4 regions of the Tissierella sp. MB52-C2 genome follow, and region 2 is predicted to be linked to each of the others. Evidence: riboswitches for the same ligand, from Rfam matches in the RefSeq annotation. Region 2 holds a riboswitch; each other region holds the start of a gene.
What was found. A riboswitch is a leader RNA that binds a small molecule or an ion and turns the genes downstream of it on or off. The one in region 2 is predicted to bind cyclic di-GMP.
Positions count from the first base shown of each region.

Region 1: it holds a riboswitch for cyclic di-GMP, as region 2 does, so the genes downstream of both, RBU61_RS09790 (type II secretion system protein) here and RBU61_RS16290 (transglutaminase-like domain-containing protein) in region 2, are expected to answer to the same signal.
Region 3: it holds a riboswitch for cyclic di-GMP, as region 2 does, so the genes downstream of both, RBU61_RS17955 (GAF domain-containing protein) here and RBU61_RS16290 (transglutaminase-like domain-containing protein) in region 2, are expected to answer to the same signal.
Region 4: it holds a riboswitch for cyclic di-GMP, as region 2 does, so the genes downstream of both, RBU61_RS11580 (S8 family serine peptidase) here and RBU61_RS16290 (transglutaminase-like domain-containing protein) in region 2, are expected to answer to the same signal.

Region 1 is NZ_CP133261.1:1,935,536-1,943,506, forward strand. Features, by position in the region: gene pilM (pilus assembly protein PilM) at 1-1,016, opposite strand, end outside; gene RBU61_RS09770 (prepilin-type N-terminal cleavage/methylation domain-containing protein) at 1,053-1,577, opposite strand; gene RBU61_RS09775 (prepilin-type N-terminal cleavage/methylation domain-containing protein) at 1,574-1,954, opposite strand; gene RBU61_RS09780 (pilus assembly PilX N-terminal domain-containing protein) at 1,965-3,287, opposite strand; gene RBU61_RS09785 (prepilin peptidase) at 3,341-4,102, opposite strand; gene RBU61_RS09790 (type II secretion system protein) at 4,130-4,543, opposite strand; cyclic di-GMP riboswitch class I at 4,682-4,771, opposite strand; gene RBU61_RS09795 (type II secretion system F family protein) at 4,838-6,037, opposite strand; gene RBU61_RS09800 (type IV pilus twitching motility protein PilT) at 6,050-7,102, opposite strand; gene RBU61_RS09805 (ATPase, T2SS/T4P/T4SS family) at 7,114-7,971, opposite strand, start outside.
Region 2 is NZ_CP133261.1:3,229,056-3,237,026, forward strand. Features, by position in the region: gene RBU61_RS16270 (5'-nucleotidase C-terminal domain-containing protein) at 1-1,498, opposite strand, end outside; gene RBU61_RS16275 (sigma 54-interacting transcriptional regulator) at 1,844-3,265, opposite strand; gene RBU61_RS16280 (ATP-binding cassette domain-containing protein) at 3,532-4,443, shown strand; gene RBU61_RS16285 (ABC transporter permease) at 4,443-5,681, shown strand; gene RBU61_RS16290 (transglutaminase-like domain-containing protein) at 5,723-6,511, opposite strand; cyclic di-GMP riboswitch class I at 6,525-6,609, opposite strand; gene RBU61_RS16295 (SpaA isopeptide-forming pilin-related protein) at 6,807-7,971, opposite strand, start outside.
Region 3 is NZ_CP133261.1:3,571,175-3,579,145, reverse strand. Features, by position in the region: gene RBU61_RS17970 (methyl-accepting chemotaxis protein) at 1-1,217, opposite strand, end outside; gene RBU61_RS17965 (hypothetical protein) at 1,365-1,751, opposite strand; gene RBU61_RS17960 (thiamine pyrophosphate-binding protein) at 1,763-3,388, opposite strand; gene RBU61_RS17955 (GAF domain-containing protein) at 3,416-3,844, opposite strand; cyclic di-GMP riboswitch class I at 3,962-4,046, opposite strand; gene RBU61_RS17950 (YkuS family protein) at 4,373-4,630, opposite strand; gene RBU61_RS17945 (MATE family efflux transporter) at 4,756-6,135, opposite strand; gene RBU61_RS17940 (formate/nitrite transporter family protein) at 6,379-7,161, shown strand; gene RBU61_RS17935 (DUF975 family protein) at 7,216-7,971, opposite strand, start outside.
Region 4 is NZ_CP133261.1:2,306,412-2,314,382, reverse strand. Features, by position in the region: gene RBU61_RS11585 (aspartyl-phosphate phosphatase Spo0E family protein) at 210-386, opposite strand; cyclic di-GMP riboswitch class I at 872-956, shown strand; gene RBU61_RS11580 (S8 family serine peptidase) at 1,077-3,362, shown strand; gene RBU61_RS11575 (hypothetical protein) at 3,694-4,260, shown strand; gene RBU61_RS11570 (alpha/beta hydrolase) at 4,264-5,196, shown strand; gene RBU61_RS11565 (AAA family ATPase) at 5,835-6,371, shown strand; tRNA gene RBU61_RS11560 (tRNA-Leu) at 7,105-7,188, opposite strand; gene polA (DNA polymerase I) at 7,315-7,971, shown strand, end outside.

The DNA.
Region 1 (7,971 bases), 1.3 Mb from region 2:
GACAAATCTCCATCCCACTTAATCTTATCTAAAGTAGATAGCTGCATACTAGGAATATTAAAATAGGTTGAAAATACGTTATCTGCTCCATTAATATTTGAATATCCCCCTTGAAGTAAAATATAATTTACCATATTTCCAGTCTCCCTAGTATTATAGTATCTAAATACAATTTCTAACTTTTCACAAATATCATTTAGGGTTGTCCTTACAATATTTGAAAATCTGGACTTATCTGAGAACTCATCCTGATAATGATTTAAATCCTCTATATCCATTAATTTTTCTTCTATCTCCTCTATGGAATAATCAAAGAAGGACATTATATTGTCATATAATACTTTACCCCCAGTATCGATAACTCTTGTTACTTCTATTTTCCCATTTTTCACTATGGTAAGTTTAGAGTTACTATAGCCTATATCTACTGAAGCTATGGACAAATCCCTAGTATTATAATCCTCATTTACTTTACCATTAAAACTTAATAGCTTTGATATGGCATTGCCTTGATAATCTAAAATCTCTGGTTTGAGTCCACAATCTCTCAATAAATTCAAATGGCTAATAACCATATCCTTTGGCATGGCAAATAGAAGAATCTTTATCCTTTCAATCTCTCCCTCAATTATATTTCCTAGATTTAAATACTGAACCACATAATCCTCTACATTAACTGGAAGATAGTCTTCTACTTGATAATTAACAACAGATTTGATTTCATTTTGAGAAACCTTTGGAATAATTATTTCTCTAGTGATTATCTTTGAACTATTTATAATACCATAGACAATACCAGTAGATATATTATTTTCCTTTAATTCCTCTTTTATAATTGTGGATAATATATCTTTATCTAATATTTCTCCATCTAGATAAAAATGAGGTTCTACTTGTATTGTAATGGATTTTAATATTCGTATATTATCCCTTGCATATTTTCCTTCTAGGACTTTAATCTCCCTAGAACCAAAATCTATAGATAAGGTTCTCTTGGGGACTCTAGGTAACTTCAATAGTATTACCTCCTTAATTTCTTCGTGAAAAGACTTTTAGTTATATTTTGAGTAATAAATCTTGTTTTGAATATTATTTTCTCTATAGGTAGGTATATTCTCCAATAGAATATTAAAATTTATACTGTATGTTTCACTATTTTTATTTGTTTCTTCCTCTATTTCTATTGTTATATTGATTATGCCATTGGGATTTGTATCTTTAGGATTAAATTCTATTCCTCTTAAAGAATTTGTAAATAGAGTCTGTCTTTTATCTTCATTTTCTATTCCGCTGTCATTGTAAGTCTTCTTTATCAAACTCCCATTATTTGCTTCAAGAGAAAAATGTTCTTCTTTTATTGTTTTTTCATTGAACCTTATTTCCTTTGCCGTTCTAAGTTCCTTAGTAATTAACTCTGATACTATTCTTGCGTCTTTTTGAATAAACCCCTTATTCTTTCCAAGATTAAATGATTTATTTCCCACAAATAATATTGAATATATCATCTGTAAAACAATAGCCATAATTGCTATTGTAATAATTAATTCTATTAATGTAAGCCCTTTATTGTTTTTCATCGTGCCACCTCTTTATGGTGATCTAGAATCAATTTTTTTGGAACAAAGGTAGTTATTTTAATATTAAAGCTTTTCTCATTTGATTTTTTTATATCATCATCTTTAACTTCTATTATCTTTCCATCTACCTCTTTGTCCTTAATAATCTCTTTTATTGTAACTTTAACTTTATCTTTATTAGCTGTATCTTCTTTGCTTCTTATTATTTCTTCATCTACTTTTTCCTTAACTTTTAAAACTCTTTTCGTTCTTTCACCTGATTTAGATATATTCATACTACTAATATTAAAAATACTTAATATCCCAATGGACATAATTGAAATGATAGCTATTGTAATAATTATCTCTATTAATGTAAGACCTTTATTATTTTTCATATTATCACCTTTATTTATAATGGCTTGGTTTGAAAACAATCGAAGATGAATTTGATGTTTCTCCTCCTATTTGAATATTATTAACATAAGCAGGATCATACTCTACAGATGCACCTCCAGATAGAGTTACATTTTTACCTACTACTCCTCCCTTTACATTGCCACTTCCTAAGAATTTAATATCAGCTTCCGGAGCATAAATTACTCCATTATGAACATAACTACCTCCACTTATGGTTATATTATTTCCACCGGATATTAAATTACCGTTAACAGCTCCTCTTCCCCTTATATTTATATCTGCCTGCTTTACATATAATGATCCAAAAATCTTGGTTTCATCTGTAATGTTTAAATTTTCCTTTCCATTATAATATATTTCAACTTTATTAGGATTTCCACCTAGATTAAATCCACCTTTTAAACTTTTATAATTCTCTATAAATAATTTTATCTTCCCGGTACCTAACACTTTTATATGTCCTTGTTGAACATCAAAATCTTTTATTCTTAATACAATATCACCTTTAGTAGTATCTATTGTTGCAGAGCGATTTGATTCTATAATAAGGCTGTCATAATATGCACTTGTATCGATTATTGGATTAGTATTAATACTATTTGTTAGAATAACGCCCTTGTGAGGTAAATTTGCTGGATATTCAAAAAAACTAGGCAAAGAGTATATCCTTTTCTCAATATATTCCACTTTAGGCTCCTTTTTATCCCAATCAGGCTTATTTATTACTTCAGTACTGTCGGATCCAATGGGAATATTTATTATCAATTGATCATTAAATCCAGATGTGAATTCAATGGCATTTTCACTTGATGAATTAGTACCTATATCTCCTATGACATTATTTTGTGTATTATTCTCAAACTTCATATAAACATCTGCAAATATTGCCATATCTATATCTACAGTTTTATTTTCTTCATGTTTTTCAATATACATCTCTTTAGAGATTTTTTCTGTAACTTTATTTATCTCACCTACAGATTCAATAATCATATTACCATTATCTTGAAATAATATTACTTTAGCCTTACCTTCTCCAATTACTATTTCTTCAACATCAACTCTATTATTATTTTCAAGCTTTTCATTTAGTTTCTTGGCTTCTTCTTCATCCATTGTAAGTATTGCTGCCTCAACAGCCTCCACCCCTGACCTTGCTATATAATATGCTGAGGTTTTATATTGGTGGTGTAATGACACCTTATTCTCATTTGACATAAGTCCTAAAGCAACTGTCCCAAATATCATTAATACAGCAAATATAATTAATGTATTTACTAAAGCCAGACCTCTTCTATTTTTAAACTTCATCTTAATCAACTCCCAAGTTTGATTATGAAATATAATTTGCTGATTTGTATAATTTAGTAGAAAAACAGACTTATATACCAGCTAATCAACTGTTCTTTCCAAAATACCACTATAAAAAATGCCCCTACAATGAAAGGTCCAAAGGGAATAGGGTCCCTTCTTCCTTTGATTTTCGTAATTAGTAGAAATACTGATATAATTGCACCTAATATAAAGGATAGAAATATAGTTAAGAATATCCCCTTAATTCCTAATATAAATCCTAGGGAGCCAATTAGAGTAGCATCTCCTACACCCATTCCACCTTGTGAAACTAAAATAATTAGTATAAATAATAAAGCAGATAAAACTAGGCCTCCTATACTATTTAATAGCTGTGGTGGTTTATTATATAATATGTATGAAAGTACTTTATAGATAGTAGTAATTCCTAAAATTAAAACTACTAATATATCTGGAATAATCATTTCCTTTAGATCTATTAAAGTTATTGTAATAAGTATAGAAAAAATAATTGCATAAAAGAAAAATTCTAGTGTTAACCCATATTTCTTATAGATGAATAAATAGATAATAGAATTGAGTAGTTCAACTATTGGGTACTGAAGGGAGATTTTCTCCCTACAGTACCCACATTTCCCCTTATGATGTATAAAGCTAAGTACTGGTATTAGATCATACCATTTTAGATTTGTATTACAATTTGGACAATGGGATGCTGGATAGGCAATATTCTCATCCCTTGGTATCCTATATATACATACATTTAAAAATGAACCTATTAATAATCCGTATAGGGAAATTAGTATAGTCATTTGTACTGCTCCTTTTGTTGATGTTATTTAATCTTCTTTTACTTCTTCTACTACTTTGATTTCTCCATCTTTAATTCCCACTTCACCTGGTTCTACCTTTATATCTCCCTCTTTAGTTATGGACACTTTAAACTCTTTATTATCAAAAGTTTTAGGTGTTTCTTCTTTATCGAAATATTTTTTAAAATTCTCCTCAGCTGTTATTTCTGTATCATTTGTAGAGTCATGAGCATCAGGATAATCAGCTAAATACATTGTTGCTGTACTCTTCAATATCCTTACATTGGCATTATGTGCTGATACCTTTGCACTATTTCTTGAGCCAGATAGCTTAGGCACAGCAATTCCCGCTAAAATCCCCAATATTGCAATAACTACTACTAATTCCACCAAAGTAAATCCTTTTCTTTTCTTCATTTTTTCATTAAACCATTTTAACATTTCTTTCCCCCCTTAATTTTTTTGCTAAAACTTCATATAATTATAATTATCTCCTTTTTAAATCACCACCTTTAAAGTGTCTGAAAATTGAGTTTTTAGCTTTTTTATACAAAAAAACTGCATAAATAATACAACTATTTATGCAGCCGAACGATCATTTTTATCCTTAGATAATTTTAGACTCAGGCTTTGCGTCACTAGGTTTCCCTAGCTTTGCCCTGGAAATACAGGAATTTCGCTAAATTAATTTAATTTATTTATTTCCTGTTACATTATGTTTTTAATTGTCAAATTTTAGATTGTATTTACCATATCAAACATTGGTATTGCCATTGCTATTACTATAAATCCTATTATTAGAGCCATGACTATTAACATTATTGGCTCCATTAGTGTTGTCAGTCTTTGTAAAGCTACTTCTACTTCATCGTCATAGAAGTCTGCTGTCTTATATAATATATCGTCTAATGCTCCTGATTCTTCACCTACTTTTATCATTGAATCAACCATTGGTGGAAATATTCTTGTTTCTGATACTGCATTTGATAAAGTCGCTCCTTTTCTTATATCTTCCATGGATTTTTCCAGTCTATTTTCTACTACTTTATTTCCCACTACTCTACCTACCACTTCTATGGACTCCAATAGTGGTATACCACTAGACATAAGTGTTGATAATGTTCTTGTAAATCTTGATGTTATTATCTTTACATTAGTATCCTTTACTACTGGTATCTTTAATTTTATAGTATCCAATGTTATTCTTCCAGATGGTGTTTCTTTATATAATATGAGCCCAGCCACAGCTAAAATTACTCCTCCTAAGAATAAATACCAAAACTCTGTTAGCCAATTGCTTATATTTAGTAGTATTTGTGTAGGTAATGGCAGGGCCTGCCCACTACTTTCAAACATTCCAATAAATGTAGGCATTACTGCTATAAGTAAAAATATAACTACACCTATGGACACTATACTAAGAATTATTGGATATATCATGGCTGATTTAATTTTGTTTTCCAATTTGTTTTCCTTTTCAAAATGAACTGCCATTCTTTCCATTATAGTATCTAAGTTTCCACTTACTTCCCCTGCTTGAACCATATTTATAAGGAGACCAGGAAATACTTTTTTATGTTTTCTCATGCTTTCTGATAATGTAAATCCTTTTTGTACACTTTCATAGACACCGCTTAAAGCCTTAATTAGGGCTTTATTTTGAGATTGTTTCTCTAATATTTCTAAACATTTTACTATACCTATTCCTGCATCTAGCATGGTGTAAAATTGTCGGCAAAATACTGCTAAATCTTTTTTCTTAACTTTTTTAGAAAATAAATCTATTTTAGCATCTGATTCTATATCTCTTTCAATAGATATCGGAATATAATTATTACCCTTTATCATGGCTAATACATCAGATTCTTCTTCTCCTTCAAAAAATCCTTCTATGGTTTCGCCAGTTTGAGATACTGCTTTATATTTATATATCATAAAGAACACATCCTAAATAATATATTTTTTTATATTATCTTGGTTAATAGCTTGAGTTAAAATTGTTTCTTTCGTTATTAATCCTTTCTTATATAGATCTAGTAAGGAATTGTCCATAGTTTGCATTTGAAACTTTCCTCCTGTTTGAATTGCTGTATCTATTTGATGGATTTTTTCTTCTCTAATTAGATTCCTTATGGCTGTGGTGGCTACCATAACTTCAAAGGCAGCTATTCTTCCACTACCATCTGACTTTGGTAGCAACTGTTGTGATACTATGGCTTTGATTACTGATGCAAACTGTATTCTCACCTGTTGCTGCTGATGAGGGGGAAATACATCTATTACCCTATCTATAGTCTTAGCAGAACCTATGGTATGTAATGTGGACAATACTAAATGTCCTGTTTCTGCTGCCGTAAGGGCTATGGATATGGTCTCTAAATCTCTCATTTCTCCCACTAATATAACATCTGGATCTTGGCGTAGGGAAGCCCTTAGACTGTTGGCAAAGGAATCGGAGTCTATTCCTATTTCTCTTTGATTTACTATGCTTTGGTTGTGTTTATGGAGATACTCTATAGGGTCCTCCAGTGTTAAAATATGACATTTCCTCTCTTTGTTGATTAAGTTTATCATGGAAGCTAAGGTTGTTGATTTTCCGCTTCCCGTTGGCCCTGTAACTAAAATAAGCCCACGGGGAAGTCTAGCCAAATCTTTGACTACAGAAGGAAGTCCTAGCTCATCAATAGTGGGGACTTCTAAAGGAATTATCCTTAGTGCCATGGCGTAGGAGCCTCTTTGTTTATATGCATTTATTCTATATCTACCTACTCCTGGACTAGAAAAAGAAGTATCTACCTCTCCCTTTTCTTCCAGTTCTTTTACTGTTCTTTCATCTAAAGTTTCATAAACCATGGACTTAGTATCCTCTGGCATTAATTTCTTGCTTTCAAGGGTCAATAATTCACCATTAATCCTTAAAATAGGTGGAGTCCCAACTGTTATATGGATATCAGATGCATTTTTTTTCATTGCTATATTTACTAATTCTACTATATTCATATTATTCTCTCCTATCCCAATGTAAATCCTACTCTTAGTACTTCTTCATAGGAAGTCTTGTGATTTATTGCTAAATTAGCTGCTGATTGTAACAATGTAGTCATTCCTTTTTTTATAGCCTTATTTCTTAATTCATCTATATTGGCATTAGTATCTATTAAATATCTTATTTCTTCGTTTATTGGCATTAGTTCATGTATTGCTGTTCTTTCTTTATATCCATTATTACAAGAACTACATCCTACAGCTTTATTTAATATTAGTTTTTCATCTATATCAATTCCTAAAATTCTTTTTTCTACATCACTTGCCTCATATGATTTTTTACATTTTGGACAAAGCAATTTAATCAATCTTTGAGATATTACCCCTATAATTGCAGATGAAACTAAATATGGCTCTATACCCATATCTATAAGTCTTGTAATAGTAGATGGACTATCGTTAGTATGTAATGTAGAAAGTACAAGATGTCCTGTAATAGCTGCCCTAATGGCTATTTCTGCTGTTTCTGAATCTCTGATTTCTCCAACCATTACTATATCAGGATCCTGCCTAAGAACAGACCTAAGTCCTGATGCAAAGGTAAGACCTGATTTTTGATTTACTTGTACCTGATTTATACCATCTAATTTATACTCCACTGGGTCTTCTATGGTGATTATATTTTTTTCTATTTTATTTAGTTCCTGTAATACTGTATATAGTGTAGTAGTCTTTCCACTTCCTGTAGGTCCAGTGACTAAAATCATTCCATAGGGTTGAGTTAGTATATTATCGAAAACTTCTAAGTCCTTCTGACCAAAACCTATATCTTTTTTCATAAACATAAAGCTAGTCCTATCAAGAAGCCTAATTACAACTTTTTC
Region 2 (7,971 bases):
AGGCTACAGTAGATTCTCCTACTACTTCTTTCATCTTTTCATCTAGTTGAGTTCTATACTTTCCTATTATATTTTCCACTACTGGATCATTTTCAAGATTTTCAGTTAGGAAAATATGTGCAAAATTAAGACCTATCATTTTATTATCTAATACATTAATATTTATCTGATTTAATACTTCTGCATGTTTTCCAGGAGAAATTAACCAAGTTCCTTCAATGTCTTGTGGAAACCCAACTACGTCTTGTCCACCGCCGATTTCTATATCAATACCCTTTACCTTTGTAGGAAGTATAGGATTGTTTCCATGAATATGTGCAAGAGTTATTATTATATCTGTTTCATCCTTAATAGCATCTATAGCCTTTTGTGTAGCTTCAAATTGCTCTTTAAAAGTAATTCCTTTAACATTATTAGGATGAGTATATACATGACTCATATCATCTGTTATACCAACAATCCCTACTTTAATTCCATCTACTTCCTTTATAACAGATGGTTTTAAAAACTCTGGATATTTTTCTTCAAAATAAGTATTTGATGATAAGAATGGGAACCTAGCACTGCCAGCATTTCTTTTCATAACTTCGAAAGGAAAATCAAAGTCATGATTTCCTAATGCCATAGCATCATAACCCATTTCATTCATTACCTCTATAGTTGATGCTCCTTCAAATAAATTAGCAATATTGGTATTATAAGGTGCATCACCACCATCTATTAATAGAGTATTAGGTTGTTTTTTTCTAAAATCTTTTATAATCTTACTCATTTTAGAAAGTCCACCTATTTCTCTTTCCATTCCTGTCGCCTTATATGGCTCTAAATGACCATGGATATCAGATGTTGCAAATACAGTGATTACCTTAAAATCAGGATTGGATAAGATACCGTGAAGAATATATGCAGCTTCTTCTCTATTTATCAACTCATCAGAAGTAGCAAATTCCTTAGAAACAAGACCTAAATCAACTATTTCTTTGATGAAATCAATTTCTTTATCTACTCCAAGTACTACTTTCGCTATCATCTCAGTAAATTTTGCTTTTGTAAGAGTGTCATTTGGTTTATATTCATTATTTTCAACTTTATCTACTCTTACTTTCAATAATCCTTCAATATAACTCATTCCCCAATGATTAATTAGATCCTTTGAAGAAGGAATAGAGAATGCATCTGTTATTACTTCTAATGGATTACTATAGCTAAATTTCTTTTCTAACTCTACATCTTCTACCATAAGTGGCTCAATTTCAGATAGCTTGAAACCTCTCACTAATAATGTAGCAGCTTCTGCCTTTGTTAATATTCTTTCAGGATAAAACTTATTATTAGGGTTGGAACTAATAACACCCTTAGTATGTAACTCCATTATAGCTTGTTCATAGGGTGATTCCGAAACATCACTGAAAACAATCTCCTCTGCTGCTAATGTTGGCATACCTAGTCCTAATATTAGAATGATTGCCATAAAAATGCTAATAAATCTTTTACTCATTGTCATGCCCCCTTAAATTATTATGATCTATTAAATTATAGTATATATAAGTTAAGGGAACAAGACCTCTAAGTTAAATATTGGTAAATTTTAATTACCCTCCTCTCACACCACCGTACGTACCGTTGAATATACGGCGGTTTATTAAGACAGTCTAGATTTCTCATATTGTAAAAATAAACTTTTAAAACCATAATTAATCAGTCTTTGTAGGAGTCTTGTTCCTCCATATGGTACCAATGTATTTATCCATCTTAATAAAAAAGAATTAAAGCAGAGTACTAAATGTAATACTTTGCTTTAATTCTTTTAAAACTAGTATGAAGTTTTAGACTAAATTCACAATTATAGTAGACTTCCTTCTTTTTCATTTATTTTATATTTCTTCAATTTACTGTAAAGTGTTTGTTTTGGTATCTTAAGATTTCTTGCTGCCTGAGCATAGTTATTACCTGCTTCATCAAGAGCTAACTTAATAATATTTTTTTCGTATTCTTCTACTGCCATTTTAAGTCCTATATCTTTTGATATTCTATGTTCAAAATGTTCCATTTCTATATTTTTTGTATAAGGCCCATTGTAGGTTTGGAGATCTTCCAATCTAATATACTCATCCTCAGCAAAATTCATAGCACCCTCAATGGTATTCTGTAACTCCCTTACATTTCCCGGCCAATCATTATTCAAAAAATATTCCATTACATGCTTATCCACTGATTTAACTGATTTGTCCATCTTATCATTACAAATCTTGATAAAATGTTCAACCAAAATTGGAATGTCTTCTTTCCTATTTCTAAGAGGTGGTATACTTATATTTAGTACATTTAATCTATAGTATAAATCCTCTCTAAGTTTATTTTCCTTTACAAGTTTCTTAGGCTCTTCATTAGAAGCTACGACTAATCTAACATCTACAACAGTAGTTTTGGTACTTCCTACTCTCCTTACCATACCATCTTCAATTACACGTAGCAACTTTGATTGCAGCCCTAATTTCATAGAATTTAATTCATCTAAAAACAATGTACCACCATCAGCTAATTCAAATAACCCTTGCTTATCCTTGGCACCAGTAAAACTTCCCTGCACTGTGCCAAAAAGTATACTTTCAAGCAAGTTTTCAGGTAATGCTCCACAGTTTTGTGCAATAAAAGGCTTGTTTCTCCTATAGCTTAAATTATGTAATCCTTGTACTACCAATTCTTTTCCCGTACCTGTCTCTCCAAATACAAATACTGGTGAATTGCTATTAGCAACCTTTTGTACTTTTAGTTTAAGTTCACTTATCAATTTACTTTGACCAATCATATCAGATAAATGGTATTGTGTTCCATTCTGAAAAAACTTATTAAAACCCACATCTTTACCATGTAATGTGCTTTGTAACATAAGTATCTTCTCTGATAATTCTACTACATTAGTCAAGTCCTTAAAAATTTCAATTGCTCCTTCAATTTTGCCATCATTAATTATTGGAATTGTAGATGTAACTATTGAAACACTTTTTCCCACATAATTAATATAGTTTTGAACATGTTCAATTATAGGTGTTTTACTATTAATTACTTTATGAAAAGTACTGTTTTCTTTTTTAATGTTTGGAAATACTTGAAGAATGTTTTTTCCTATGGCTTCTTTAGGATCAAATCCTGTAATATTTCTAGATGATTCATTGAAGTATCTAATATTTAGATTTGAATCTACAACTATTATGCCTTCTTCTAAATTATTGATGATCAACTCTATGACATTTTTGTAATCCATAATATACCACCGTTCTCTATTATTTGCTTACATAATATCTATATATTTACTTTACCAAATTATCCCATCATTGTCCAACAGATTTGATTATATAGCTTTTAGCTTGTAACATGGAGATTTATAAAAAGCAAGAGATAAGATATATTAAAATAGTGACTAAAGTAATTATATTACTTACTTCATTCCTTTTTACAATATTTTCCCTTGTCTTACTAATTCCTATACCCTATAATTTAAAATATATATTTCATAAAGGGGCTGATTTTATGATACTTGAGATAAAAAACATACGCAAAAGTTTTTCAGGGACTGAAGTGTTACATGGCGTATCTTTTTCAATAACGAGTGGTAAAGCATTGGGATTTCTCGGTAGAAACGGTGCTGGTAAAACTACAACCATTAGAATACTTATGGGATTATTTGATGCAAATGAAGGAGAAATCCTTTTAGATGGAAAACCTTTTAACCCTAGAGAACATTCAATAGGTTATCTTCCAGAAGAAAGAGGACTATATCCTAAGCAAAAGATATTAGACCAACTTATTTATTTTGGAGAGTTAAGAGGATTATCTAGAAAGAAGGCTAAAGAAAATACATTATATTGGCTAGAAAAACTAGGTGTATTGGAGTACAAAGATAAAAAGCTAGAAACTCTTTCTAAGGGAAATCAACAAAAGGTACAGATAGCAGAAACCTTACTATGTAATCCAGATATAATTGTATTAGATGAACCCTTTAGTGGTCTAGATCCTGTTAATTCTCAGATACTTAAGGATGTCATTAATGAGTTAATAGATAAGCAAAAATTGGTTATCTTCTCTAGCCATCAAATGACCTATGTAGAAGAATTTTGTGAAGAAATTGCTCTTATAAACAAAGGAGATATTGTTTTGACAGGGAATCTAAAGTCTATAAAGAAAGAGTATGGTGCTAATAGAATAACATTAAGTGCTATTAATCTTAATATTAATGAATTGCAAAATGTTTTGTTTAATAAAATGAAAGATATAAATATACTTGAATCTAAAAATGATTATTTAATTATCGAATTAATTAATGGTAAAACCAAAAATGAGCTGTTAAATGATTTAATAGGACTTAATATTGATATTGAAAAGTTTTCAATATATGAGCCAACTCTAACAGATATATTTGTACAAAAGGTAGGTGATAGATAGTGAGAGATCTTTTGACAGTGCTTAAATTTGAATTATTTAATTTCTTAAAAAATAAGGTATTTAAGGTTTCTACTATTATCCTATGTTTATTAGTAATAATAGGACTTACTATACCAACTATAATGGATGCCTTTGGTAAACCAATTTTCGGTGATAAAAAGAAAGAAGAAACATCTCATACTGAGTCTAAGATTAAATATGGAGTTTTAATTAAAGAAGATACAATTAAATTAGATGATTTACAATCTCAATTACCAGATAATGAATTAATCAATGTAAAAAATGAAGATGAGTTAAGCAATTTAGTTATATCAGATACTATAGATGCAGGATTTATAGTTAATAGTCCTATAAATTATGAATATCTAGTAAAAAACACTAGTATGGATGATGGGAATAGGTTTACATTTGAAAATGTTTTATTGAATCTATATAGAAATAAAACTCTTTCAGAAAAGGGCATAGATTATAATGAAGTCCTAGAAGTTTATAATACGCCTATAGAATATGAAACTACTGTCTTAGGTAAAGATGGTATGAAAAATTATTTATATACCTATATCTTAATCTTTGGATTATATTTTGTTGTACTATTTTATGGTCAGTTAACAGCTACTTCCGTAGCTAGTGAAAAGAGTAATCGTACTATGGAAATTTTAGTAACTAGTACCAGTACAAAAAATCTTATATTTGGGAAAGTAATAGCTGGAGCTTTAGCTGGAATAATACAGTTTGGTGCTTTGATTTTGGTTGCTAGTATAACTTATAGATTAAATGATCAAGCCTGGAATAATAATTTGGATTTTATCTTTAATATTCCCGGAAATGTATTGGCTACATTTTCTACCTTTGGAATATTAGGATATCTTTTCTATCTATTTATCTATGGTGTCATTGGTGCCTTAGTATCTAGAACTGAAGATGTAGGCACAAGCTCTACACCACTTACCATAGTATTTATTGTTGCTTTCTTTATATCTATGATGGGTCTTACAAACCCAGATATGTATGCATTAAAAGTAGCTTCATTTGTTCCATTTACATCCTTTATGGCAATGTTTGTAAGAGTATCTATGGGAAATGTATCAACTTTTCAAATAGTAATTTCCCTATTGATATTAGCTGTATCAACTATTATTACTGGAATATTTGGCGCCAAAATATATAGATTAGGTACTTTAATGTACGGCAATCCTATAAAAATTACAAAGGCTATTAAGATGTTAAAAGATAAATAATCATATAATAACTAAAATAACAAGGGATATCCCTTGTTATTTTAGTATTCTTTTTCTATTTTATAATCTTTTCCATCTTTTATCATAGGAATAGATTTGTTTCCTTTTTGCTTGCCAGCATCATAAGTTGTATCTATAATAATCCATTCATTGCTATCTGCTAAATATACTTGGTTCCATGCATGATATTCATTTATATCATTCTTATGTCCCATAAGCAGTTTAGTAGGTAATCCTACTGACCTAGTCATTGCTGCAAATAGAGATGCATAGTCATAACATATTCCTTTTTGTGATTTTAAAGTTTCATCTATTTTTGGTATATAGTTTGAGCTTAACTTATTTGCCTTGTCATTATCATAGCTTACATTAGTTATGATATAGTTATAAATTGATTCTACCTTTTCCTTATTATTCTTAGCGTTTTTAGTTAATTCCTTTGCCTTTTTTATGGCATTCATATCATTGTTCCAATTAATCATTTGAATAGATTGTAGATATACTTCATTTGAATCTATAGATTTTAATGTAATAGTTTCCTTAGCAATTTGTTTAAATTTATTGCCTCCTGCATTTTCTAACACCAATACAGTATATTCACCATTTCCAAGTTGTAAAGGTATAGTCTCGTTTCCCTTTAATATATAATCATAGCTTGTACTACCTTTGCTAACTCTTACTGCTCCAACTTTACCATTATTGTAGTTAATATTTATTACTCCGCTATTCACTTGAGATTTATCAATATAACCACCAGCTGCTTGAGCCACTGTTGAAAATAATAACAAAGTCACAACTAGCAAGAGTATAATACTATGTTTTCTAAACATAAAAAACTCTCCTTTCGGTAACTGGCTGCCATCTTATTTCTAAGGAAGGCCCTTTAGTTTTGCGTCTCTAGCTTTCGCTAAATTTGCCTTTATCGGTGGAAAGCACCAATAAAATATATTTATTTTCTTCAGTTTATCATATCTTCCAATTCAAGTAAATAGGAATTTCGTCCTAGTTGCTTGAATTATCTTATAGAGATTTGTATTTATTATATACCCAATACTTGTTGTTTAAATCTGGTTTCAAATATGAACAAAAAAGACAGAGAATATTAATATTCCCTGTCTTAGAGTATTAGACTGTTCTTCTTCTTAGAACTATTCCCACTACTATGAATAATAGCCCTACAAGATAGATTAATATTGAACCTACTTGCCCCGTCTTTGGTAGTGTAGGTGCTTTTTGATCTGCATCTGTTCCACCTAATGGAGCATCTACATCTATTTCTATTAATTCCTCTGTTCCATCTGGATGTTTTAGAACAAAACTATCCTTTCCTGTAAATTCTGGATTCGGAGTATATTTCCAATTACCATCTTCATCAAACTCAACGGTTCCGCCCTTTGGTGGTGTAATAACTATTGGTATTTCCGGTTCCTCTGGCTCTGGTACCTCTGTTATTTCCACTGGCTCCGTCGGGTCAACAGGCTCTGTTGGCTCTGTTGGTTTTTCTGGATCTACTGGTGGTTTTGTCGGTGGTTTTACTGGTGGTCTGACTGGTGGTTCTGGATCTGTTGGATCTGGTCCTGGTCCTGGGTTTACTGGAATCCTAGTATTTTTCACTGTCAGAGATACTTCTATATTCTCACCATCATCTTCGCCATTTACAGTAACACTATATTCTTGTCTATTTAATCTATAGCCTGATGGTGCTTTTGTTTCACCTATGGTATAAGTTCCATATTCCAACTCTTCTACCATAGCTATACCATCCCTATCTGTAGTTACTGTATCTATTACAGCTCCTTCAATATCTCTAACTTCAAATATTGCTCCTGATAAACGTCTATTTTCATTTGCATTGTCTACTTTAATTATCTTTATTCTTCCAAGCTCAATATTTGTTACTATTAGAGCATTATCATTTATATCCTTTTCCACAGTTACTCCATCTTCTTTAATGGATATGTGATATGCTTTTTCTACTTCAAGTTTATATCCTTCTGGTGATTTTATTTCCTTTACTTGATATTTTCCATAAGGTATATTCTCAAATAGGACTATACCTTTGTCACCACTTATTGCAACTATATTTTTTCCGTCTTTATCAAGTACTGGATTTTTTCCATTCTCATCATATAGAGCAAACTTTGCACCTTCTAATGAATTACCATAGGCATCTTGTTTTAGTAGTTGTATATTTCCTCTAATTTTGGTGTTATGGAAAATGAATTCTTGTGTAACATCATCATTTGATTCATTAACTGTTACCTGTTTTGGTAAGTCTTCATCCGATATT
Region 3 (7,971 bases), 340 kb from region 2:
TCATTGTTAGCAGAAACTTGCTCGGTAGCTGCTGCAGTTTCCTGTGAGATAGCAGAAACATTTTCTATAGCCTCCGTAACAATAAACTTCATATTAATCATTTCTTCACTATGCTCTTTTACTTCTACAACTTTTTCAAGTAAGGCATCGATAGAATAAGTAATATCATCAAAAACCTTTTCTGTTTCATGAACAGCTTCATCTTGTTCCTTTACTGTGTATATTACCTGTTCCATTGCATTTACAGCAATATTAGACTCTTGTTGTATATTCGATATCAAACCCTCAATTTCATTCACAGCTTTAGAAGACTGCTCTGCCAATTTTCTTACTTCGTCAGCAACTACAGCAAATCCCCTTCCTGCTTCTCCTGCTCTTGCTGATTCAATGGCAGCATTCAATGCCAGTAAATTAATCTGACTTGCAATCTGCTTAATTACTTCTGTAATAGTTCCTATATGTTTAATACTATTATCTACATTTTGTACTATCTGATTTACCTCTAATGTTACCTGACTATTTTCTTCTGACTTATTTGTCAATAAATTGACTATTTTATACCCCAACTTACTGTCTTCGCTGGCTTTCTGGGCAAATTCATTCATTGTTGATGTTTTCTTACTAATACTCTCCATGGTGTTGCCAAGCTCTTCCATGGCAGAAACGCATATTTCTGCATTACTTGCTTGATCCATAGCATTGCTAGCTACATCTTCCATAGTCTTGGCTATTTCATGGGTAGCTATATTAGTCTGCTCTGAGATACTATTCAATCCTTCAGACATCTTTATTAGAATATCTAACGGATCTTGAATGTCTTTAATTGGTTTCTTCATATTCTCAACCATCTGATTAAACTCTTCCATAAGCTTTCCCACTTCATCAGTGGATTTTACTTCTACTTCTATATCAAAGTTTCCTTCAGATATTTGTGTCATCCCCAAACCAAGTTCTTTTAGAGGATTCAATAACATTTTTTTCATACAGATTACTAATAATACTATACCTATCAATATACCTATTACTGTGAATAAAATCTCTCCAAAATAACTTGGCATTTGCATCATTTTTCCTATGGTTTTGTGCAACAATATGCCTATTATATTTCCAAGTGCGGAAGTTCCGAAAGATACTAAAATAAACTTCCCTAAAATGCTAAAATTCCCTTGCTTGCATTTTTTGATCAAGCTCTTAAATTTATTTAATGTTCCCTTCATGGCCTCTTCTCTCCTTATTCTTAACTTACCATGTTCTAGAATCATATACAAAATTTAAAGTCTTTTTTCTTTTTTAAAGATACGTTAAGAAACTGAACTTAGCAACATAATCTGTGTAAGTTCAGTTTCTTTGAAAATAGACTTATTCTAGAAACCTTGACTTTTTAACCAATCATCAGCAGACTTTTCATCTGTAAAAATCTCTGGCTTCATAAGTCCTGCACCACTTCTTTGCATCTGCATCTTAATAATACTACTTTCCACTACAATAGCTGCTTTCGCTAATCCATTTTTTGTAGACCAACTAACATGATTATTAATTTCATCTGTGATATTTGAAGTTTTATAGTTTTTCAACTCACTTATCTTAGCCCAAGGTTTTCCTCCAAGAAGAGGTCCTATTTTGGTAGTGTATTCATTATGCATTCTATTATAGTCTTCTGCTTGCCACATTCCTGTAACATACTCATACACTATCCTTCTCGTAGTATCTACCTTGATTTTATACATACCTTTTGCATCTTGAATTAACATAATTTCTCCTCCTAATTTTTTTTAGTTTCTCCTAAAGCTTTGAATCTATCTGCAACAGGAGCTGGTTCACTCCCGTCGGTAACTAGTTCAATTACACAAGGACCGTCTAAGTTTTCTACGAAATCCCCTATATTCTCTAACTGCTCCATGGTGGAAACCTCTATGGATTTTATTCCAATAGCATTCATCATACTGCTAATAGAAATTCTTTGCTGTTTAAATCCTTCCACAGTCCTTCCATATAGAAATTTATGTCCATGCTCAACATATCCAAGCATTGCGTTATTAATAACAATGAAAATAATTGGCATCTTATATTCCTTTGCTGTTAGAATTTCCATTCCATTCATGAAGAATGAACCATCTCCAGTAAATATAGCCATAGGTTTATTTGGTTCTGCTAAGTGTGCGCCTACAACACCTGCAACCCCAGAGCCCATAGCTCCATAGTTCAAGCTAATATCAAAATCTCCACCTGATCGTATTGGAAGATATTTAAATAAAAAGTTCATATATTCTCCAATGTCAGAAACATAGTAAGTATTTTTAGGTAAAATTTCTGTAATTTTTTCTAAAAGTAGTCTAATAGATAGACCAGTATGATTTTGAACGTACGGTCCATTTATTAAAGGTCTTTCAAATGACCTACTTTTTGTATTTACACCTTTTATCAATTCTGGAATAACTTTCTCCAAGTCATGGTAAACCTCTACATCTGTTTTGAAAACTTTTCCTAACTCTTTTTTATCCCAGTCTACGTGTATAACTTTTTTATCCTTTACTAGCACCGGATTATAGTTACGAGTAGCAGACTCACCCAAACTAGAGCCTAATACCAAAATACAAGTAGATGGTCCATCCTCTACATAATCTGTAGACGAGTCGGTTCCCGAAAATCCATAGTTACCTAAGTTCAAATAAAAATCTGTAGGTACAACGCCTTTTCCTTCTGGTGTTGTAATTATAGGCCACTGTAATTTTTCACTTAGAGCCTTTACTTGCTCTGATAGCCCTCTGCAACCCCTTCCCACCATAATAATTCCATCTTTTTCTCCGTTTATGACTTCTATAGCTTTATCTATGGACTCATCATCAAACATAACTTGAGGAATTGCTACTTGTTCAGGCATTGACTCAATAAGCTCAGAAATCTGTATATCAATAGGTATAGATACATGAACAGGTCCCATAGGAGGAGTTAAAGCAATTTCCATAGCCTCCTTTAATGTAGACAGTACACAATTCTCATCAAGTACGGTTTTACTATACTTTGTAATAGGTTTTAATATTTGTTCTGTATTTAGTTCTTGAATAGCGCCTTTTCCAATCTGCCATCTATGTACATATCCTGTTATAAATAGAACAGGTACCTTAGATCGCATTGCATCACCTATACCATTAACCATATTGTTAGTCCCAACACCACCAGCAGCAATACAAACTCCCATCTTTCCAGAAATACTTGCATATTTCGCAGCCATATAAGCTGCCCCTGCTTCATTCTTAGTAATGATAGGTTTAATGCTTACATCATTCATCGCATCATAGAGAGCACTTACAGTACCTGCCGACATACCAAAAATATATTCTACCTGATTTTGTTCTAAGTATTCCATGACTCCATTAGCAATTTTCATATGATGCTACCTCCTTAATTTATATTTTTATCTATTCATATAATCTTTAATTAAAGTTTCACATTTTTTTATTTCCTCAAAAGTAAATTCATGAGGTTGTCCAATAGAAGCTATACATATAATCCCTTCCAAAGTTTCACTTTTCATTACAGGGACTACTAGGATGCTATCTATACCAAATAGGAAAAAAGCATTTGAAGAAAGTTCATTTCTATTTACATCAGAAATTGCAATAGGTTCTTTTTCTTCTGCGATCTTCATGAGTATCTTATGTTCTTCTATATAGACTACATTTTTAGCATGGATATTTTTCCATTGTTCCATAGCTAATGCATTCGTCTTAGTCTTATAAATAGGGTGAAGCCTGCCATCTCTGATCTCATGATATCCAATATCTTCAATACCTGTTGTATCTTGTATTTTTTCAAATAATTCATCCAGAAACTTTTCTTGCATTTTCTTCCCTCCATTTCTTATAAATATGATCATAAGGAATTTTCAAGATATAATAGAAATCTGCAATAAAAAAGACAGATAGCCACTAAGACATGCTATCCATCTTCCATAGCAAAACTTAGCAGCTTGGCAGTCATAGAACAAATTCCTTAGACCCATAGCTTTGCGTCCTTATCTTTCAATAAGTTTGCCTTGTTAATGTTGTACTTTTTTGTCATTAAAGAGATTATACCATAAAAAATTACCAAAATATGTAAAATTTTGTAATATTATATGTATTTCTTGTAAAATTCTTATAAAATGAGTAATTTATTCGAATTTTGGGGTTTTAAAAGCTAAATAATTAAAAATCAGGACTTAAGTCTTAATAAATATTGGAGTTTTGCTGGAGTCTTTTTCTATTCTTCCTTTTTCCATAAAAAAATATTAAAAACGAATTCTGGAGAATTCGTTTTTAATATTTTTTATAATTTTATGCTATCTTCTCTTAATTGGTTGTTTTTTATTTTAAGACAACTCATCTTTTATTTATCTCAATTCTTGGTCTAACCTATTCTTTACTTCTTCTGGAGTTAATCCTCTAGCATTTATTACTGGTGCATTAGTTTCTGTATCACTGATTCCCATCATGTCAGTATTGTATCCTGCTGTTACTATTGCATCTAAACCACTTAGCTTTTTAATATTTTCATCTATTGAACCACTTAAAGATTCAACTGTATATCCTGACTTAATTAAGTAACCTGCCACATTGGTTAATCCTTTTTCTATACCAATCTTTTTCATATTCATCACCTCATGGTTTATTTTGTACAATTCCTAATATAATATACTCTAGATATTTTATTGATTCACAGTATATATTAGTTATTCTATAAACGAAAAGTACTCCCTAAAGGAGTACTTTTCGTTTATGCAGCTATACTTATATTTTCTATGTCTTCCACTACATTTCTTATCCATTTTTTAGATTTAAGTCTTTTGGCTTCGAAAAATATCTTAACTACTTCTTCTAAAGTTATTATTAAAAATACCTTTTCTAGAGGCATTTTGAAATATACTGCTGATATGAATCCTGCTGGAATTGCAAAACACCAAACGGTTCCAAGTTGAACTAACATGGAATAAGTAGTATCTCCACCACCTCTAAATATACCTACTATCATAATTACATTGAAAAATCTTAAGGGTGCAAAAACTGCCATAATCCTTAGTACCGAAATGGTAATATCCAATGTATCTTTATTAATTTTAAATAATCCTACAATTATTGGTGCAGCCATCCATAATAATATTCCTGATATTAATCCTACAATAGGAGCTAATATACCTAGCTTTGTTGCATATCCAACTGCTAACTTTTCCTTTTTAGCTCCTATTTGGTTTCCTACCATAATTGCAGCGGCACTAGCTAATCCTATGGATAGAACCATGAACATATTGTTTATGGTATTGGCTATCTGCATACTGGCTACTTCACGAATACCAATTTTAGCATATATAATTGAATACACAGATAATCCTATTGACCATATTAATTCATTAAGTATTACTGAATAAGAAGTTTTAAAATACATCTTTACAAACTCAATATCAAAGGATAGATTATCCCTATTTCTATTAAAGACAATAGAGTTAGATCTATAGGCACTAATAACTACAAATATCATCTCCATAATTCTAGCAATACTTGTAGCTATGGCTGCTCCTGCTACTCCCATTGCTGGAAATCCTAAATGTCCAAATATCAATGCCCAGTTTAAAAATACATTTGTTATTACTCCAATTAAGCTTCCATACATAGGTGGTTTTGCTATTCCTATACATCTTAATACAGTAGAGTAAGCCTGAGTAATACTAGTAAGTATAAAGGTTATAGATATTATCCTAAGATATTTAATTCCTAAATTTACAACTTCAATTTCTCTAGTAAATATGCTTATGATTTCTCTTGGAAATAATACTGCCGGAATAAAGAATATAATTGAAGCTATAAGGCTTAAGATTATATCTAGCCTTAACATCTTTCCTATATTTGAACTATCTTTCTTGCCCCAAAATTGAGACATAAATATACTTGCTCCAGCATTAATCCCTGATAAACATAAAGTAAATATAAAAAAGTATTGATTAACTAAACCAACTGCCGCAATTGAGCTTTCTCCTAGTCTCCCAATCATTAAATTATCAACCATATTCAATGATGAACTAATTAAGTTCTGCAAAGTTATAGGTATAACCAATGTAAGAATAGCGAGAAAAAACTGCTTGTTCTTTAATGTCTTTTTCATTTATGTCGTCATCCTCCTATTTTTAGACACAAAAAAGCAAATGGGTATTGAAAGCTGCCCATCTGCTTTAATTTTTATTGTGTATTTAGTATAAACTGCCCATGATAGTATATATTAGTTTTTATTATCTGTCAACATTAATACTTTTTATTCTCATATTTTTATTTTAGTATTATTTTAACCTTTAGTGGAAAAATACTTGTATTAAATAATCCTATTATTATATGAAGGTAGGTAATATAAATGGAAAAAAGATTTCTTGCACCTTCTGAAACTGCAAAAGCAATTATTATTTCTGCCGAAACAAAAGCTAGTTTATCTACAGTAAGACTATTAATATTAGGAATAATGGCTGGCGCCTATATTGGTCTTGGTGCCTTTGCATCTATTGTCATTAGTCAAACCTTAGGAAATATTGATATTGGATTAAAAAAGTTTTCAAGTGGTGCAGTTTTTCCTGTAGGTCTTATGCTAGTAGTCTTTTCTGGAAGTGAGCTTTTTACTGGAAATAACTTAATGACCATGGCTCTAATGGATAAAAAAATATCTTTCAAAGGGCTAATGAGGAACTGGTCATTAGTATATTTAGGAAACTTTCTTGGCTCCATAGCTTTAGCTTGCTTAATATATAAATCCCAATTAGTAAGTGGTCCTGTATTAGATACAACCCTTAGTGTAGGAGTTGGTAAAATGAGTTTAAGTTTTCAGAGTGCATTTATAAGAGGAATACTCTGTAATATATTAGTTGTCCTTGCAGTATGGATATCAGCTTCAGCACAGGATATTATCTCTAGAACATTTTCATTATGGTTTCCTATAATGTTGTTTGTCCTGTGTGGATTCGAACATAGTATAGCTAATATGTTTTTTATACCTCTAGCTAAGTTTGCAGGACTGAAATCCCTTTGGTTAGATATTTGGATTTCAAACTTAATTCCAGTAACTTTAGGAAACATTTTTGGTGGTGCAATAATAATACCTACTGTTTATTATATTACTTATATTGTTCCAGCTAAAGAAAAATAATAGGGTATTTTTACCCTATTATTTTATAAATATTAGTAAGATATTTATAAACAACTATTCCAACAATTCCATACCATCTATTTCATCATTTCCAGATATAATATTATATAATTTTGCCACGGTAGCTTCCTTATAAGGATTTACAAAGATTTCACCTATACCAAAGAAAAATAAACCTAAAATATACCAGCCTATAAAAGATAAATCCAGTACGAACATATCCCATTTATGTCCATCTGTCATATCTATACTTCTCCTTATTACTTCATTTGATGGCAAATTAGGCTCTTCCGCTAAAATATATGGTACCATACTATATTCATATGATTTTATTATGCCAGGAATTATTAAAGCAAAATACCATAATAAATTATATAGACTTCTTAAAAACTGTGTCTTTATAATATCAAAATACTCCAAAGAATTGAATGTAGAAAATAGACTTCTTACATTGACATCATCCTTAAATCCTTTTAAGAAAAATCTTTTTAGACCTACTTCAAGGTTATATCCTACAGTTATCAATAGTAAAATCAGTCCAATACTTACTATTGCAGCACTTCCCCATACTAAATAAAATATAGGTGTTCTTCCTAATCTTCTCAAGCTAAAGTTTATTACTGGATTATTAGTTTCAAATACAGTTTGATCTCTAAATTCATAGATTGTTTGTTCCTGGTAGTTCCTCTCAGAATGTCTTGATGAACCACCATTGCTACCTCCACTTAGGATGGATACGATAAGACACACTAGAAAAGCCTTCCAATAGTGTTTCCTTAAGAATTCTTTAGCATAATTCTTAATATATTC
Region 4 (7,971 bases), 920 kb from region 2:
CCTACAGAGTGATTGTTATTAAATAGTCTCTTTTGTGGCAATCGCATTTATGTGAATCCGATTACCTTATTTATATTATACCATAAATTATAGTAAAGTAAACATTCAGTCAAATATTATTTGACTGATGTAGAATTAATTCATAATAGTATCTATATTAGCTATTTTAATGATATAGAAGAAGTGACTAGGAGAAATCTCTAGTTTTTTTATTTTTTGACATTCTTAATAATTAATTCATTATACTTATTTATAGCAATATCTAATTCTTGACTAGCTTTTATTATTTCTTCATCTTGTAAATTAAAGTCCTTCTTATCAAGTAAAATGTTTAAGTTTTTCTTTAATTCGTCTATATTTTTCATTAGATCTTTTATATCAGACAAAATTAGCACCTCCTGAATAATAGGATGTGCTAATTAATAAATAAATATGCTGTTGGAATAAAATAAGACTATTAAGTTCATGTTACTTTTACTTATTAGAAGTTTACATATAATTACTTCTATTAATTTACTAAAAACTGTTTTATTATTATATTGATCCATAAAAAAGAACCTCATTTCATTGTTTTCTGGTTAAAAACAATTTAATGCAAGGTTTTTTTTCATTACATAAATTTTTCCATGTCAACTTGCAATTACTTCTTTAATGCAACATTAATACCTAGGGAATTGCTTTATTTTTTATAGAAGCATATTTAATATTTGAATCTGCCTTACAAAGGAGAAGTGCACTATTATTTAATTAATTATTTAAAATAAAATGTACTAAATTTATCACAGGATTTTAATTAACATATCTATATATTCTAGAAGATATGATATACTTTAAAGAATATTCACAGTAATCTGACATAAGAATATAGAGTAAATAATATTAGCAAATAACCTGGAAGGCTGAGACGCAAAGTCCTAGAGTCTAAAGTGAAATACAATGACAGTCCAGCCACCAGATTAGGAAAAGGAATAGAAAGGAGGGAACCGTTATCATAACCAAAGGGGGTGTAATTTGATTAACTTAAATCTTCTATGATGTTTCTTAGTTAAAATCTTAAAAACTAGGGGGAATATAAATTGATAACCTTTTTTAAATCAAGAAAAAGTAAATCTTTTGTATCTATGATGATAGCAATGCTTTTGACGCTTAGTTCATTTGTATCCTTTGCTGAAAACCTAGATACAAATCAAAGTAATCAAGAATTGTTAAAGGATAAGATATCAAGTGAAGTATTTGATAGGTTTGATTCTGGGGAAGATAAGGTTGAAGTTTTAGTTAAATTAAGAGAACAAGCTGATGTAGAAAGAATAGCTAATGATGAAAGATTACAGTTAAATTCTTTAGAGCTTGACAATGACGAAATGAAATTATTGACTAGAGAAGCAGTCATTGATGAGTTAGAAAGCATTGTTGAAAGAACACAATATAGATTGTTACAATATATTGAAACTGAAACTAAAAATGGTAATATAGAAGAATATGAGTCCTATTATATAGTCAACATGATATATATAAAAGCTACACAGGATGTAGTTAATAAAATAGCACTTATGAATGATGTAGAAAAGGTTTATTTTAATGAAAAGATATACCTAAATGATTATACTAGAGATCCTGAAGGTATAATTGAGATAGTAGAAGAAGAAACAGATATAGCAGAAGAAATTGAAGTTGAGGAAGGTAAATTTGAAGTTATTGGAGAAGAAATGCAAGAAACCATGAGAGCAAGTGATATTACCCCTAAAGCTGTATTACCATCAGATATTGAGTGGAATATAAAAATAGTAAATGCTGATAAAGTGTGGAGCACATACGGGATTGATGGTACAGGAGTTGTAATAGGTATGATTGATTCAGGGGTAACATGGAATCATCCAGCCTTGAAAAATAAATACAGAGGGTATAATCCAGCAACTGGAGCAGTAAATCATAATGGGAACTGGTATGATGCATATGCTGGAAGAACAACTCCATATGATGATTCACAATTACCACATGGTACTCATGTAATGGGTACTATATTAGGACAGGAGCCATCAGGTAAAAACGCAATAGGTGTTGCACCTGGAGCTAAATTTATAGTTGCAAAAGGATTGGGACCAAATGGAGGATCTGCAAACCAATTAATATCAGCAGGACAATGGATGCTTAAACCAGGTGGAAATGCTGCAAATGCACCAGATATAATTAATAATTCCTGGGGTGGCGGTACTGGAATCAATGACTGGTTTAGAGGAGTAGTAAGAGCATGGAGAGCGGCAGGAATTGTTCCAGTATTTGCTGCTGGAAACCAACTGAGGGGAGAACCAGCTCCATGGCCAGGATCAATATCTTTACCATCATCATATCCAGAAAGCTTTGCAGTAGCAGCTACAGATTCATCCAACAGAAGGGGAAGTTTTTCTAAGCTTGGACCTTCACCTTATGATAATAGTATACCAAAACCGGATATATCAGCACCAGGAGTAAATATACGTTCATCAGTAATTAATGGGTATGAAAGTGGTTGGAGTGGTACATCAATGGCAGCTCCTAATATTGCAGGAGTGGCAGCATTGATGTTAGAAGCAAATCCAAATCTTTCAGTAATACAAGTAGAAAATACAATTAAAAACACTGCTACGCCTTTAACAGATACCACATATCGAACATCACCTAATATGGGATACGGATATGGTCTAGTGAATGCACTTAGAGCAGTAGAAAGTGTATCAAGATCACAGTCATTGCAACCAATAAAAACCAGCACATTAACAGGTAGGATAATAAACAATAATACAGGAGAAGCTGTTTCAGATGCGAGCATAACAATAGAAAATACATCCTTATATACTACAACTAATAGCACTGGCCATTACACTATAACAAATATACCTGCTGGGTCTTATACAGTAACAGTAACAGCTGCAGGATATAATCCTATATCAGATAATATAACTATAAATGCGAATCAAGAAATAACAGCCAATGGTACAATGGTGCTAAATACAGCAACAGTACAAACTGGTACAATAGCAGGTAGAGTAATAGACTATAATACAGGAGCAGCTGTTTCAGATGCAAGGGTAGATATTGATGGCACCTCACTTTATGCATATACAGATGATTATGGATATTTCATATTAAATAATGTACAAGAAGGAGTACAAACCATCTCGATATCAGGGCATGAACACAATACTGTTTCAGGTAATGTTACAGTCATACCAGGAAAAACTATAAATGTTACAGCTAGATTAATACCAAATAGCGACTATGAATCAACATTAGAGGATGAAATAACTGAGCCAATATTAGAGCCAATCATTGAATCACCAATTATCGAAGTACCAATCACTGAGTCACCAGCAGTTGATATATAGGCAGAGGTACTGGAATTTTATCCCACACAAAATCACCTATCAGTATTGATGGGTGATTTTGCATATATTGATATTTGATGATTGTCTTACTCATTGGGCTAAATTGGACCGGTGTTACAGGGTTTGGGGAAGGCACTCTCCCACAAGCAATTTTTGAGTTTTCGCGCAGGGGAAAATCTCGAAAATATGCAAGTGCTTACCATTTAGTGGAATATTAAAAATAGACATTTCATTGGTAAAATGCTGATTGTGATTGACAGTTCAAACATTCAATGATAAAATAGAAACGGATGTTACGCAACGTATGTTACCTATGGAAAGGAGAAAATTTATGCCACCTAAAACTATTGTAAATAGAGATGAGGTCTTGTTTGCCGCACTGCAATTGATACACAAAGATGGTATAGAAAGCTTAAATGCAAGAAATTTGGCACAAATATTGGGTTGCTCAACAAAACCGCTCTTCCGTATCTATGAAAATATGGAAGAATTAAAAACAGATACAATTTCATATATTAATAAGTATTGTAGTGAGTACTTGCACAAATCATATGACATTTATCCTGCGTATTTAGGAATTGCTATGCGATATATTAGTTTTGCAAAAGATGAATCTAATCTATTCAAGGTTCTTTTTATGAGTAATTTGATTACAGATAATACGATTCGCGATATGTTATCAGATGATGATATAAAAAAAATACTAAATGAAGTATCCAAGGATTTTCAAATAGATAGTAAAGAAGCTCAAGGAGTATATCAAAAAATGTGGTTGTTATCCCATGGAATAGCTTCTGTAATTGCTACGAATATAGATTCATTAAAAATTGAAGAAGCTAAACATATTATCTTAGACTCTTTTAAGGGGTTTATATTGTCAGTGAAAGAGGAGGGATAGCAATTGGTTAGCATTAATGATTTTTCCGATTATATAGAAATCAATGGAAAGAAACAGTTTTTATCTGTTTGTTCACGTGACATACGATTACCTGTTTTATTGTATTTGCATGGGGGACCAGGCGATGCTGCATTACCTTTGGTTAAAAAATTCAATTCTTCTTTAGAGAACTATTATACAGTAGCTGTTTGGGAACAGCGTGGATCTGGGAAATCATTTTACCGTTTTTCAAAAGATGATGACATAAACATCCAACTTTTTATTGAAGATATTCACAAAATAGTCGAATTTCTCTTGCATAAATATAAACAAGATAAGGTATATTTGCTTGGCCATTCTTGGGGAAGTGTAATTGGTCTAAAATTTGTTCAACTATATCCTGAATTGATACATACATATATAGGTTGCGGTCAAGTAGTTAATATGGAAAAATCATCGCGTATAGCTTATGAATACGCAATTGATAAATGTGTTGAGAGAAATAATATAAAGACTCTGGGTAAATTAAAGAATATAGACTGTACGTATTCATCTGAACATTGGTTTGAAGATTTGCTTTTTGTTACCCGACAAGTTGTGAAGTATGGTGGTTCTTTATATGGTGAAAAGAACTACTATAAGCTTGTTAAGCCTTTTATTTTTTCGAAGGAATATTCGCTTATAGATTTGATTAACAGACAAAAAGGTTCAATGCAATCCATAAAAAGACTTTGGCAAGAACTTATGGCAGTAAATTTTGAGCCTGATACATCATTTTCTGTACCAATTGTTTTTATAGAAGGTAAATATGATTATCACGTTTCATCTCAAGTAGCAAAATCTTATCTTGACACAATTCTTACTCCCAAAAAATTTGTTTGGTTTGAAAACTCATGTCATTTTCCCCAATGGTCTGAAGCGTCAAAATTTACTGAAGTTTTGTCATCGATACTATAACTTACGCTAACCTTATCCAACAAAACGTTAAGACCGCCATTAACTTTTAAAAATTGAAATAGCGAAATCTATAATTTGTTATTTTTCAAAACATGGCAGCACGTAAGGAAGAAAGCTATGTTTTATTATGTCATATATAAAGTATTTATCCAGGGACACCGAATAAATACTATTATCTAATTTAAAACATTGAAAAGCTTACTTAAAACTACTATATGCGGCTATGGATAGGCTTTCCGAAGTACAGCGCTGAAGATTGCTTCTATATTATGCAGACAACTTAACCCACAGACAAATTGTAAAATATAGGGTCTAAATCAAGCTGCGTAGGACATTTTATTTAGCACGCTAGTGAGAATATAATAGAGGTATTATTACGAGATAAGTAATTAGATTTACTTGTCTTTTTTATTTTGTAAATATTAGCTAGAAAAAGGAGGAATTTTGAGAGTTATGTAGAATGGTATATATGGTAAGAAATATTGAATGTAGTGATGAATAGAGGGAGAAACTGTTATTAGTAAATATTGTCTAACTTTGGTTCGGGAATATAGAGGTTAGATGAAATCATTGCAAAGATAATAAAGACTACCCTATCCAATCGAATTATTTGGTTGGATGAAAATGAGGAGGAAAGAATGAAAAAGCGAATTCATATATTTGGCGCCTCAGGCTCGGGAGCTTCGACCCTTGGGAAAGAACTTTCTTTATATATTCCATATCATGTTTTTGACGGAGATGATTATTTTTGGTTAGAGAAATTTACATATCATCGAGAGCCACAATTGAGGATCCAACTGTTATTAAATGATTTAAAACTGTATGAACAATGGATTCTTACTGGTGCAGTTTGTGGTTGGGGAGATAAATTAAAGCCTTTATTTGATTTGGTTATTTTCCTTTCAGTACCAAGTGAAGTTAGATTACAAAGACTTAAGGAAAGAGAATACGAAAGGTATGGTGAAAAGATATTACCTAATGGCATTTTGTATGAACAATCAAAAACATTTTTAGAATGGGCTTCTTTATATGATACAGGGGAAATGAACGTAAGAAGTAAGGCACTACATGAATATTGGATGGCGGACTTGGAATGCCCAGTATTAAGAATTGAAGGAAACCATACTGTGCAAGAACGTGTAGAAATCGTTCTAGAATATTTAAAGAGTTGTTAATAATAGCAACAGAATTTGAAATATTTGCTAATTAATCCTACAATCAGTATTTAAAGGAATATTTTTAACAATAGACATAACTAATTCACCAATAGTTGAAATTAGAAATTGATGATATAAAACTAAATATGATATAACTGAGTTCACAATGACACACTTTTCTTTTGGGGTATTTGTTTGTTTGCAGGCTCAATTATACCAAAAAAAGGAGAACATTGTTTTTTATGCAAAAAAACATGAAATCCTTGGTAATACAGAGTATAAATTTATTAATTATATAGATAGGTTTACACTAACAAAATTTATAAGGACATATGTAATGTAGTCTAAATAAGGGGAATGGTGATGAAATGAATAGAAATAGAGGGCATATATCTGATATTATTAAAATTCCTTATTAGGCTTTCTACCTCATTTCCTCTTTAGCTCCCTAATTAAATTCTTCTTTTCATTCTTTATGGATGTAATGCAAGTTTATTTATCGTATCAATATCTGGTGTTCTTTTACCAAGTCCATATTGTAATAGTGATTGACTAGTAATATTTAGTTTTCTTACTAGCTCAACTTGGGATAATGGGATACCAGTTAGACCAGACTATATAAGTCAAAGATTTAAAGACATTTTATATAACAAGGATTTGGAGCTAGTAAGGTTTCATAATCTTAGGCATACAAAATCACATAAAAAATGAGCCTAGAAGAAAACCTTCCAAACTCACTTATCAATTACAATGCCGGTGGCCGGATTCGAACCGGCACGGTGTTGCCACCGGTGGATTTTGAGTCCACTACGTCTGCCAATTCCATCACACCGGCAAATATATCATGAAATTATAATAGCATAAAATGAAAAAATAATCAATATTTTATTTTACCTTTTGTTTACTGAAATTATGTTTTGAGGTATACTAGAAAGTATGTAGTAAAGAATGGAGTGATCTAATGGATAAGAAAAAATTGATGATTATAGATGGAAGTGCTTTAATACATAGAGCATTTTATGCTTTGCCTTTATTGTCCAATAAAAATAACTTGTATACAAATGGGGTTTATGGATTTTTAACAATGTTATATAAAGTAGAAGAGGAAATTAATCCTGACTACATATGTGTAGTCTTTGACAAAAAAGGCCCTACCTTTAGACATGAACAATATGAACAGTATAAGGGTCATAGACAGGCTACACCTTCGGAATTGGTACAACAGTTTCCTATTATCAGAGAAATACTTGATGCCATGAATATTAAATATTTAGAGCTTTCAGGATTTGAGGCTGATGACATAGCAGGTACATTGGCAAAACTTGGTGAGGAAAATTCAATGGATGTTACTTTAGTAACTGGAGATAAAGATTACCTTCAGTTAGCTACAGATAATACTAGAGTTTTAATTACTAGAAAAGGCATTACAGAAATAGAGGAATTTAATAGAAATAAGATAATAGAAGTCTATGGAATTACTCCAGAACAGCTTATTGATTTAAAGGGATTAATGGGGGATCAGTCCGATAATATTCCAGGAGTACCAGGAATTGGTGAGAAAACAGGACTAAAATTATTAAGAGAATATGGTACAATTGAAAGCGTATATGAAAATATA